Regions from separate parts of the Oikeobacillus pervagus genome, predicted to be linked through region 3. Evidence: predicted binding sites of a transcription regulator. Region 3 holds the regulator's gene; each other region holds the start of a gene.

Region 1 (3,287 bases), on a different contig from region 3:
GGAATTTCCATCCAGCATCAATTCCAGGCTCTGTCAATTGGTGATGAAGACCAACCGGAATTGAGAATAATAAGAATAAGATAAAAGACATACGAGCTAAAGAATCTGAGAAAATTTTCCCGCCAATGATTTTTGGAATAATCACATACCAACACATGTAAGCAGGTAATAACCAGAAATAAACTAATGGGTGACCGAAATACCAGAATAATGTTCTACTAATCAAGATATCTACACGATCCACTAGACCAAGCGACCAAGGAAGTAATTGGAATAATACTTCTGCTGCTACTCCAAGTGTTGCGACAATCCAGAGGACCACGTTAATAATAGCCATGAATGTTAATAAAGGACCAGGTTGACCAGGGTTTTGTTTACGCCAAGAAATATATTTCGAGATTTGGGCGGCTCCATCAACCCAACTTCCTACCACAACAAAAGTCAGTCCAAGATAAAAGATCCAATGAGCTTTAAGTGGAGCATAGAATGTATAAAGTACAGAAGCTTCATTTAATAAAATCATGGTTGCTGACATCGCTGTACCGATTAACATGACCCAGAAACCGATCCAACCGGTTAATCTTTGCCCATCCGAGAATGTCCCTGAAGTCCGACTAACAGCTGCTGTTTGGAAACCAAGAATAAAGAAAGTTGTAAGAATCAGTCCGAGTAATACCCCATGAGTCGTTAATACTTGATAATAACCAATATTTGCTGGTAATTCGAATTTTCCAGAACGTACTAATACCTGTAGTAAACCGGCTAAACCACCGAGTGCAAGCGCTGTAAAAGCAACATATAAATGGGCCATGGCCAGTTTTGCATCTTTGCGATCAATTTTTTCAAGTGCCTTATTCATGCTTAATCCACCACCTTAATCATTGATTTCATAGTGTGGTGACCTGTACCACAATATTCATTACAAACAACTAAGTATTCTCCAGCTTTATCAAGAGTTGTGACATATTCACTAATATACCCAGGCTCTAGCATCATGTTAATATTAGTGCCAGCTACTCCGAATCCGTGAACGACATCTTTTGAAGTAGCAATTACTTTTACTTTTGAACCTTTCGGAATTTCGACCTCCCCAGGATTGTAAAAGAATGCAGATGCTAGTACGACTAACTCATAGTCCCAATCTTTTCCTTCCACTTTTTTTAACCCTGGCTCATTGAACGGGGCAATTTTGTCCACCTGTTCATGATTGACAAAGGCTTTTGCACTTGGAGGTGTATGGCCTTGATGAAAGGCACTTATTCCAAGAATGAATAGAAATACAACGAGTGATCCTGTACCGAATACAAGCCACCATTTCTCATAGCGATGCATGTGCATAATCAAAAACTCCCCTCTCTCTTAAAAACGCTCTAAGAAAATTAGTAATACTGCCAACCATGTAATAATTAAAAAGATTCCAATTCCAAATACAGAATATAAGGTGCCTTTCAATGATGAAGATTCTTCTTTGTCTACTTTTACCTGTACTTGTTTTGTTTCTGGTTTTGCCAAGGAAATCACTCCCTTCAATAAATAACGGAATATACCCCGTTACCATCATAATAGTGAGGAAAATGAACTTAATCTGTGATATAAATCACAGATTGTATGCACTTTTGTGAAAATAATGTGAAGAAAAATGAAAAAGAATGACGACTATTGAACAAATCAACAAGATACAACTTGGAACTGATTAGAGGAAGAGAAGATGTAAAATAGGTGGATGAAGTGAAAAATAAGGCAAAATTGGATTTTTTCATTGGCGGATAATTCAGAAAAAACGATTATTATATCCATTTATTATTTTAATGTTCGGGAATTAGGTTGATTTTTATCGTTAAATTGATATAATGATAATAAATTATTCATATTCAGTCACATATATAATGGCAAGAATAAGGCTTGCGAGTTTCTACCAGATTACCGTAAATAATCTGACTATGTGTGAACAATGTAAGAGAAAGACATATTTAAACGCATGTGTCTTTTTTCATTCCCAAAGATGATTGGGCATTGCTTCACTCAAGAAGGAATGCCCGATCATCTTTGGGTTTTTTGTTTACATTTATTTTTTTGAGGAGGCAACATCATGAAGTTATTAAAGGATAAAATTCATCAAGACGGATTAGTCTTATCAGGTAATGTATTAAAGGTAGATTCTTTTTTAAATCATCAAGTAGACCCATTTTTAATGAAGAAAATTGGGGAGGAGTTTGTTCGTAGATTTTCAGATGAGAAGATTACAAAAATATTAACATTGGAATCTAGCGGAATTTCTCCTGCACTTATGGCGGCATTAGAGTTGGAGATCCCCCTTGTCTTTGCTCGAAAACGCAAATCATTAACTTTAACAGATGATTTATATACCGCCGAAGTGTACTCTTATACAAAACAAGAAACGAATACAATTTCGGTATCAAAGAACTGGATTCATTCAGGAGAAAAAGTACTTATTATAGATGATTTCCTAGCGAATGGACAAGCTGCTTTAGGACTTTGCTCAATTGTACAGCAAGCAGAGGCCGAGATTGTTGGCATTGGAATTGTGATTGAAAAATCATTTCAACAAGGAAGAAATCTATTAATGGATCAAAATTTAAGAGTGGAATCTTTAGCAAGAATTAAATCTTTAGAAAACGGCAAGGTGCAATTTATTGAGGAGGAAAATAATGAAAGATAATCAGATGAAAATGGCCTCTCTTGGCATTCAACATGTATTAGCCATGTATGCCGGGGCAGTCATTGTTCCCCTCATTGTCGGAGGTGCTCTCGGACTAACAGGAGAACAACTTACCTATTTAGTGTCTATTGATATTCTAATGTGTGGAATTGCTACCTATTTACAATGTATAAAAGGCCGTTTCTTTGGCCTTGGTTTACCTGTAGTATTAGGGTGTACATTTACAGCGGTTGGGCCGATGATTTCGATTGGCGGTTCATACGGGATTTCCGCTGTTTATGGAGCAATCTTAGTTTCAGGGCTTTACGTCCTTCTTGTTTCTTCCTTTTTTTCTAAATTGGTTCGTTTTTTTCCACCAGTTGTTACAGGTTCTGTCGTGACCATTATTGGTGTAACTCTTATTCCGGTTGCAATGAATAATATGGCTGGAGGAGTAGACAGTCCAGACTTTGGTTCTTTAACGAATATTGCCCTCTCATTTGGTACTCTTTTCTTCATTATCCTTCTATATCGTTTCTTTGATGGGTTTATTCGTTCGATTAGTGTTTTATTGGGATTATTACTGGGAACCGTTGTGGCATTTTTCGTAGGAAAAGTAAATTTTGAA
Region 2 (3,287 bases), on a different contig from region 3:
CCCATATCACCTGTATGAAGCCAGCCATTTTGAATCGCTTCCATTGTAGCTTCTTGATTTTTCCAATATCCTAACATGACACCGTTTCCACGTACAATGACTTCGCCGATTTGTTTTCCGTCTTTTTCCACTTCTTCTCCGAGATCGTTAACCACCTTCACTTGCGTCCCTATCATCGCATACCCAGCCTTTGCTTTCATACGATATTGTTCTTTAATTGGTAAATCTTCAAAATGGCTACGAACACGTGAAAATAGACTTAATGGAGATGATTCAGTCATTCCATATACTTGAATAAATTCCCAACCAAGTTCTTGTTCCACTTTTGCCACAAAAGATGGAGGTGGAGCAGATCCTGCTATTACAACTCTTACATCCTGTTCTATTTGTGGAACATTTTCCTCATGATATTGAATAAGGCTATTTAATACAGTCGGTGCCATATGCATGACTGAAACACGATGTTTTAGAATATGTTCAAAAATAGCCTGTGGACTAGGCTTACGTAAACAAACATGTGTGGCGCCATTTGCGGTATAGTAGAATGGGGAACCCCAACCATTTACATGAAACATCGGCAAAATATGTAAATATTTGTCCTGATCAGTCACTCGCAAATGATGCATAGTTGATAATGCATGGATATAATTATTCCGATGGGTCAGCATAACTCCTTTTGGGTTTCCAGTCGTACCACTAGTATACAGTAAACTACAAACATCATTTTCATCTAATAGAGCTCGATCAAAAGCCGTCTTCGGTTGTTCATTTAACCAAACATCATAATCGATTTCATTTGTATCCTCATTTTTATAATGAACAATAATTGTTTTCACCGTCTCCAATTGATCTTTAATTGGTACAATCAAATCGTATAAATCCCCGTCCACGAATAATATTTTAGATTCACTATGATTTAAGATGAATAAATAATCGTCTGGTTTTAAACGAATATTTAACGGAACCATGATAGCCCCTAATTGGAAGATTCCGTAAAATCCCTCTAACATTTCAAGTGTATTCGGCGCTAAATAAGCTACCTTGTCCCCTTTTTGTACCCCCAAACCTTTTAATCCGTGTGAAAGCTGATTAACTCGTTCGTTCAGTTGATGATATGTAAAAGAACGGTCATCACAGATCACCCCAGTTTTATCACCATAATAGGTAACGGCTCGATCTAAAAATTGAGTCAAAACTAAAGGTACATTCACATTTTTTCCCCCTTTGCCTGATATGTCAGAAAATTCGAATTCAACAAAATTGTATCACATTTTTTTATTGCAATTCAAACGATATTTTAAAATGAATAATAATTGTTGAGTTTTTTCCCTTTTTTAGGAAAAATTCTATGAATAATGCCAAATTCTTAATATTCAAACCGATTGACAATATTGTGACAGTAAAATAATATGTGACGAACTTAACACCTATTAAGTTCAGTAAAGCTTATAGTGAAAGTACGTTAGCACAACTTAAAGGAGTGTACGAATCATGAAACAAAAAAAATCACCTTTAGCAAAAAGATTGCGATATTTTGCTCCAACTGAGCGCTTTAATCAAAATCATAGTGAAATACATGAAGGAAATAGAGAATGGGAAAATGCCTACCGCCGTCGTTGGCAATATGATAAAGTAGTCCGCTCGACCCATGGTGTGAACTGTACAGGATCTTGTTCTTGGAATATATATGTCAAGGACGGAATTGTCACGTGGGAAGGACAACAATTGGATTATCCATCTACCGGTCCGGATATGCCCGATTTTGAACCACGCGGTTGTCCTAGGGGAGCAAGTTTCTCTTGGTATATTTATAGCCCTCTTCGCGTGAAATATCCGTACATTCGTGGCGTGCTTTTAAATATGTGGCGAGAAGCATTAACCAAACATACGAACCCCTTAGAGGCATGGAAAAGTATTGTAGAAGATCCAGATAAAGCAAAGCAATATAAACAAGCTCGAGGAAAAGGTGGATTTGTTCGTTCTACTTGGGAAGAATCCGCTAAATTAGTAGCAGCTTCTCTCCTATATACGGTCATGAAATATGGTCCTGACCGAAATGTCGGATTTTCACCTATTCCTGCTATGTCCATGTTAAGTTTTGCTGGGGGATCTCGTTTTATGTCGCTTATGGGAGGTCCAATGTTAAGTTTCTATGATTGGTATGCTGACCTTCCTCCTGCTTCTCCGCAAGTTTGGGGGGATCAAACAGATGTTCCCGAAAGCTCTGATTGGTATAACTCTGGATACATTATTACATGGGGTTCAAATGTCCCATTAACACGTACCCCAGATGCCCACTTTTTAGCTGAAGCTCGTTACCGCGGAGCAAAAGTCGTATCCATGAGCCCTGATTACGCTGAATCAACAAAATTTGCGGACGATTGGCTAAGTGTGAAACAGGGAACGGACGGCGCTGTCGCAATGGCGATGGGACATGTTATTTTAAAAGAGTTTTATCTTGATCAACAAGTTAATTATTTTACAAACTACGCAAAAAAATATACAGATTTCCCATTTCTAGTCACCCTAAAAAAATCGGGAGATCAATTTACCGCTGACCGATTCTTAAATGCTGGTGACATCGGAAGAGTCTCGGAAAATAGTGACTGGAAACCTGTTGTTTGGAATGAGCAATCTAACCAATTTGCTGTACCGAATGGCACGATGGGCTCTCGTTGGGAAAAGAAAGGAAAATGGAATTTAAAACTCCAAGATGAGGAGACGAATGAAACCATTGACCCATGTCTTACTTTACTAGGGAAAGAAGAAGCAATCGGAAAAGTGCTCATTCCTTACTTCTCAGATGAAGGCAATCATACATTAGAACGTGCCGTACCAATGAAAAAAATCATCAAAAATGATGGGGAAGAAATCTACTATACGAGTGTTTTTGATCTAGTCCTAGCAAATTATGGAGTGGATCGTGGAATCGGTGGTGAAGTAGCCACTTCATATGATGATGATATTCCATTCACACCAGGATGGCAGGAGAAAATAACTGGAGTGAAAAAAGATTTAGTGACAAAAATTGCTCGTGAATTCGCACAAAATGCGATTGATACCAATGGTCGTTCCATGATCATCGTTGGCGCTGGAATTAACCACTGGTTCAATTCAGATACCATTTACCGTGCTGTCCTCAATTTAATTTTATTTGTTGGAGCACAAGGAGTAAATGGTGGCGGATGGGCTCATTATGTTGGTCAGGAAAAATTAAGACCGGTTGAAGGTTGGCAAACCATTGCGATGGCCAAAGACTGGGGAAGCCCACCAAAATTGCAAAATGG
Region 3 (3,287 bases):
ATAGACCGCTTGATCGGTCTATTTTTTTTGAGCTTCTTCCGACTCTATTTCCCTTTCCATTTGCTCTTCTGCCTCAATTACCTTTCGATAGCCAATTTTTGAGATCCAAATACTAATTTCGTATAAAATACAAAGTGGAATGGTGACCATCATATGTGACATCACATCTGGCGGGGTAATAAGAGCCGCAATGACTAATAAAGTGAAATAGGCATATTTACGAATTTTTGCTAAAAACATCGGAGTGATAATTCCTAATCGTGTTAGAAACAACATGACAACCGGCATTTGGAATAAGAAACCAAACGGAATCGTAATTTGAAATAAGAACTGAAAATATTCATTAATACCGATAACCTGTTGAATATCTAGTTTTTCCGACATATTCATCATAAATCGAACAACAAATGGAAAAAGGATAAAATAAGAAAAGGAAAGGCCCCCTAAGAAAAGGAAGACAGAAATTGGAATATAACTTAAAGTAACCTTCCTCTCTTTCTCATATAACCCTGGGCTGATAAAGGCCCATAATTGATACAAAATGACGGGTGAAGTGATGATAAAAGCCAACACAAAGGCCATTTGAAAATAGATTTTCAAAGGGTCCGTCATTCTAAAAGCATTCATCGTTAATTCTTTCGCCTCATCCGCTGACTGTAAATAACGAATAATCGGTTCAGCTAAGAAAAGACTGCCGATGATTGCAATGAAGAAGAAAACGACTACAATCATGAGTCGTTTTCTTAATTCACTTATATGCTCAAAAATCGTCATTTCATTTTGACTCATTCTATTTCATCCTATCATCACTTAGCGTCTTTTTTATCTTTTGAATCATCATCTTCTGCTAAGCCTTTCGTAGCGTCTTTAAATTCGCGCAATGTATCTCCTGCGGCTCTTCCTAATTGAGGGAGCTTTTTTGGACCGAATAATAATACAGCAACAAGTGCAATGATAAGAATACTGCCGATACCTAGTGGCATAAATGCTACACCTCCTTCCTCTAATAATAACTGATTTTGATCATTTTTTCTATTAAGAATTTGTCTCTTCTATGACTTCTTCAGGATAGTTTTTTAGAAAATAAACAAGTGACTGTAATTCAACAGCTAAATCAATGTGATGGACTCTGATCGAAGAAGGTACCGTTAATCTGGCAGGAGTAAAATTAAGTATTCCTTTGATATCCGCTTTTACTAGTCGATCGGTAATTTGTTGGGCAACTGGCGCTGGTACGGTAAGAATTGCCACATGAATTTGTTCTGAAGCTAATCTTTCTTCTAGTTCATCCAAATGATGGACATCAACATCCCCAATTTTCTTCCCGACTTTTTCTGCATTTACATCAAATGCAATATCTATTCTAGTATTATTATTTTTCATAAAATTATAATTTAAAAAAGCCGTGCCTAAATTTCCGACACCAATTAATGCCACTTTCGTAATTTCATCTTGATCTAATGTTTTTCTAAAAAAAGATAGCAAATATCCTACATTATATCCATATCCTTTTTTTCCAAGAGCACCGAAGTAAGAGAAATCACGTCGAATCGTTGCTGAATCGACTTTTACCGCTTCACTTAACTCGGCAGATGAAACTCTTTGCTTGCCTGACGAATGGAGATTTTGAATAAATCGATAATACAATGGCAATCTTTTTGCCGTTGCTTGTGGAATTTTCATTGATTCTTGATTCATAATCTTTCCTCCAACTGCACTAAACCTATACTTTTTTTCTATAGTAAAATTGCATGAATCTTTTCCGTGATTCATGCGTATAACTTACTCTTCCCTATCTGATGTAGGCTGTTCATTTAATTGTTTATAATAATCTGGACTTGAGACTCCACCTGTTTTTTCAATTAAATAGGTAGGGCCTATGACCATTCCTTTGTCCACCGCCTTACACATATCATAAACGGTTAATGCACAGACAGAAGCAGCTGTTAACGCTTCCATTTCTACACCTGTATTCCCCTTTGTTTTTACTTTCGAGGTAATCATTAATTGATAGCACTCACTTTTTTTCTCCCATTCGAAAGAAAGATCGATTCCTTTTAGCGGAATGGGATGACACATCGGAATGATTTCCCACGTCTTCTTCGCCGCCATAATTCCGGCTACTTGCGCTACTGCTAGTACATCCCCTTTCTTCATCTTATTATTTTGAATTGCCCCGTAAATCTCATCATTCACTTCAATGCTAGATCTAGCAATCGCTGTTCGAACTGTTTCAGGTTTTCGACTTACATCGACCATTTTCGCTCGGCCTTCTTCATTAAAATGAGTAAATTGCGACAACATGAACACCTCTTTTTTTACATAATACACTATTTTTCTATGATTGTCTTTGAACTTTGAATATCTTTTCACAAATCATTGAACCTATTCGCACCGTATCTCCTTTAATCATTTAAAATAATCCTCACTGTTGCCTGCCTTATTATGAATAGGATACACTTACAATAGGAATAAGAGGTGAGAAAAATGATTTTACTGCAAGTACAACAACTTTCAAAATTTTTCGCAGCCGAACAAATTTTGTCTAACATAAAGCTAGAAATTCAAACAAACGACCGAATTGCCCTTGTTGGCAGAAATGGGGCGGGAAAATCCACCTTATTAAAGATCATTTCCGGACAAATGTCTTATGATTCCGGCGAAATTATGAAGCCGAAGGACGTATCCATCGGTTATTTAGCCCAGAATACCGGTTTGGAATCCAATTTGTCGATTTGGGAGGAAATGATATCCGTCTTTCACTATCTGCAAAAGATGGAAAAGGATTTGAGGAAACTAGAACAATCCATGTCAGACCCTGCAATCTACCAAGATGAAAAGAAATACGAAAAAGTGTTAAGAGACTATGATCACTTACAAGTGAAATTTAAAGAACTTGGTGGATACCAATATGAGTCAGATACTCGTTCTGTTCTTCACGGATTAAACTTCCAAGACTACGATTATTCGACCAAAATCTCTACTTTAAGCGGTGGGCAAAAGACAAGGCTTGCTTTAGGAAAACTATTATTAACAAAGCCGGACATTCTCATTTTAGACGAGCCTACCAACCATCTGGATATCGAGACTTTATCATGGTTAGAGCAATATTTACAAAACTATGATGGTGCTATCTTGATCGTTTCCCATGACCGTTATTTTCTGGACAAGGTGGTCAACCAAGTTTATGAAATAAGTCGTCATAAAATAAAGAAGTATGTTGGGAATTATAGTAAATATTTAATTCAAAAGGCAAAAGACTACGAACGAGAAATGAAACAATTCGA

Evidence for each region. The regulator Rex, encoded in region 3, represses fermentation and respiration genes when NADH is low (regulators of the CRP and FNR family bind a similar motif). The targets are predictions, from matches to a motif close to TTGTGAAATATTTCACAA.
Region 1: a site for Rex is predicted at 1,586-1,603, ahead of J2S13_RS00155 (cytochrome c oxidase subunit 2A). Genes of this name have one in related genera too.
Region 2: a site for Rex is predicted at 1,410-1,427, ahead of J2S13_RS14215 (nitrate reductase subunit alpha). Genes of this name have one in related genera too.

What each region holds. Positions count from the first base shown of each region.
Region 1 covers NZ_JAUSUC010000001.1:26,566-29,852, reverse strand. Annotated here, with positions in the region: gene J2S13_RS00165 (b(o/a)3-type cytochrome-c oxidase subunit 1) at 1-859, opposite strand, end outside; gene J2S13_RS00160 (cytochrome c oxidase subunit II) at 862-1,338, opposite strand; gene J2S13_RS00155 (cytochrome c oxidase subunit 2A) at 1,360-1,512, opposite strand; purine riboswitch at 1,860-1,961, shown strand; gene J2S13_RS00150 (xanthine phosphoribosyltransferase) at 2,090-2,680, shown strand; gene J2S13_RS00145 (nucleobase:cation symporter-2 family protein) at 2,670-3,287, shown strand, end outside.
Region 2 covers NZ_JAUSUC010000049.1:5,019-8,305, reverse strand. Annotated here, with positions in the region: gene J2S13_RS14220 (long-chain-fatty-acid--CoA ligase) at 1-1,211, opposite strand, end outside; gene J2S13_RS14215 (nitrate reductase subunit alpha) at 1,492-3,287, shown strand, end outside.
Region 3 covers NZ_JAUSUC010000052.1:8,062-11,348, reverse strand. Annotated here, with positions in the region: gene J2S13_RS14490 (YdiK family protein) at 1-4, shown strand, start outside; gene tatC (twin-arginine translocase subunit TatC) at 19-789, opposite strand; gene J2S13_RS14480 (twin-arginine translocase TatA/TatE family subunit) at 807-983, opposite strand; gene J2S13_RS14475 (redox-sensing transcriptional repressor Rex) at 1,036-1,698, opposite strand; gene moaC (cyclic pyranopterin monophosphate synthase MoaC) at 1,783-2,301, opposite strand; gene abc-f (ribosomal protection-like ABC-F family protein) at 2,488-3,287, shown strand, end outside.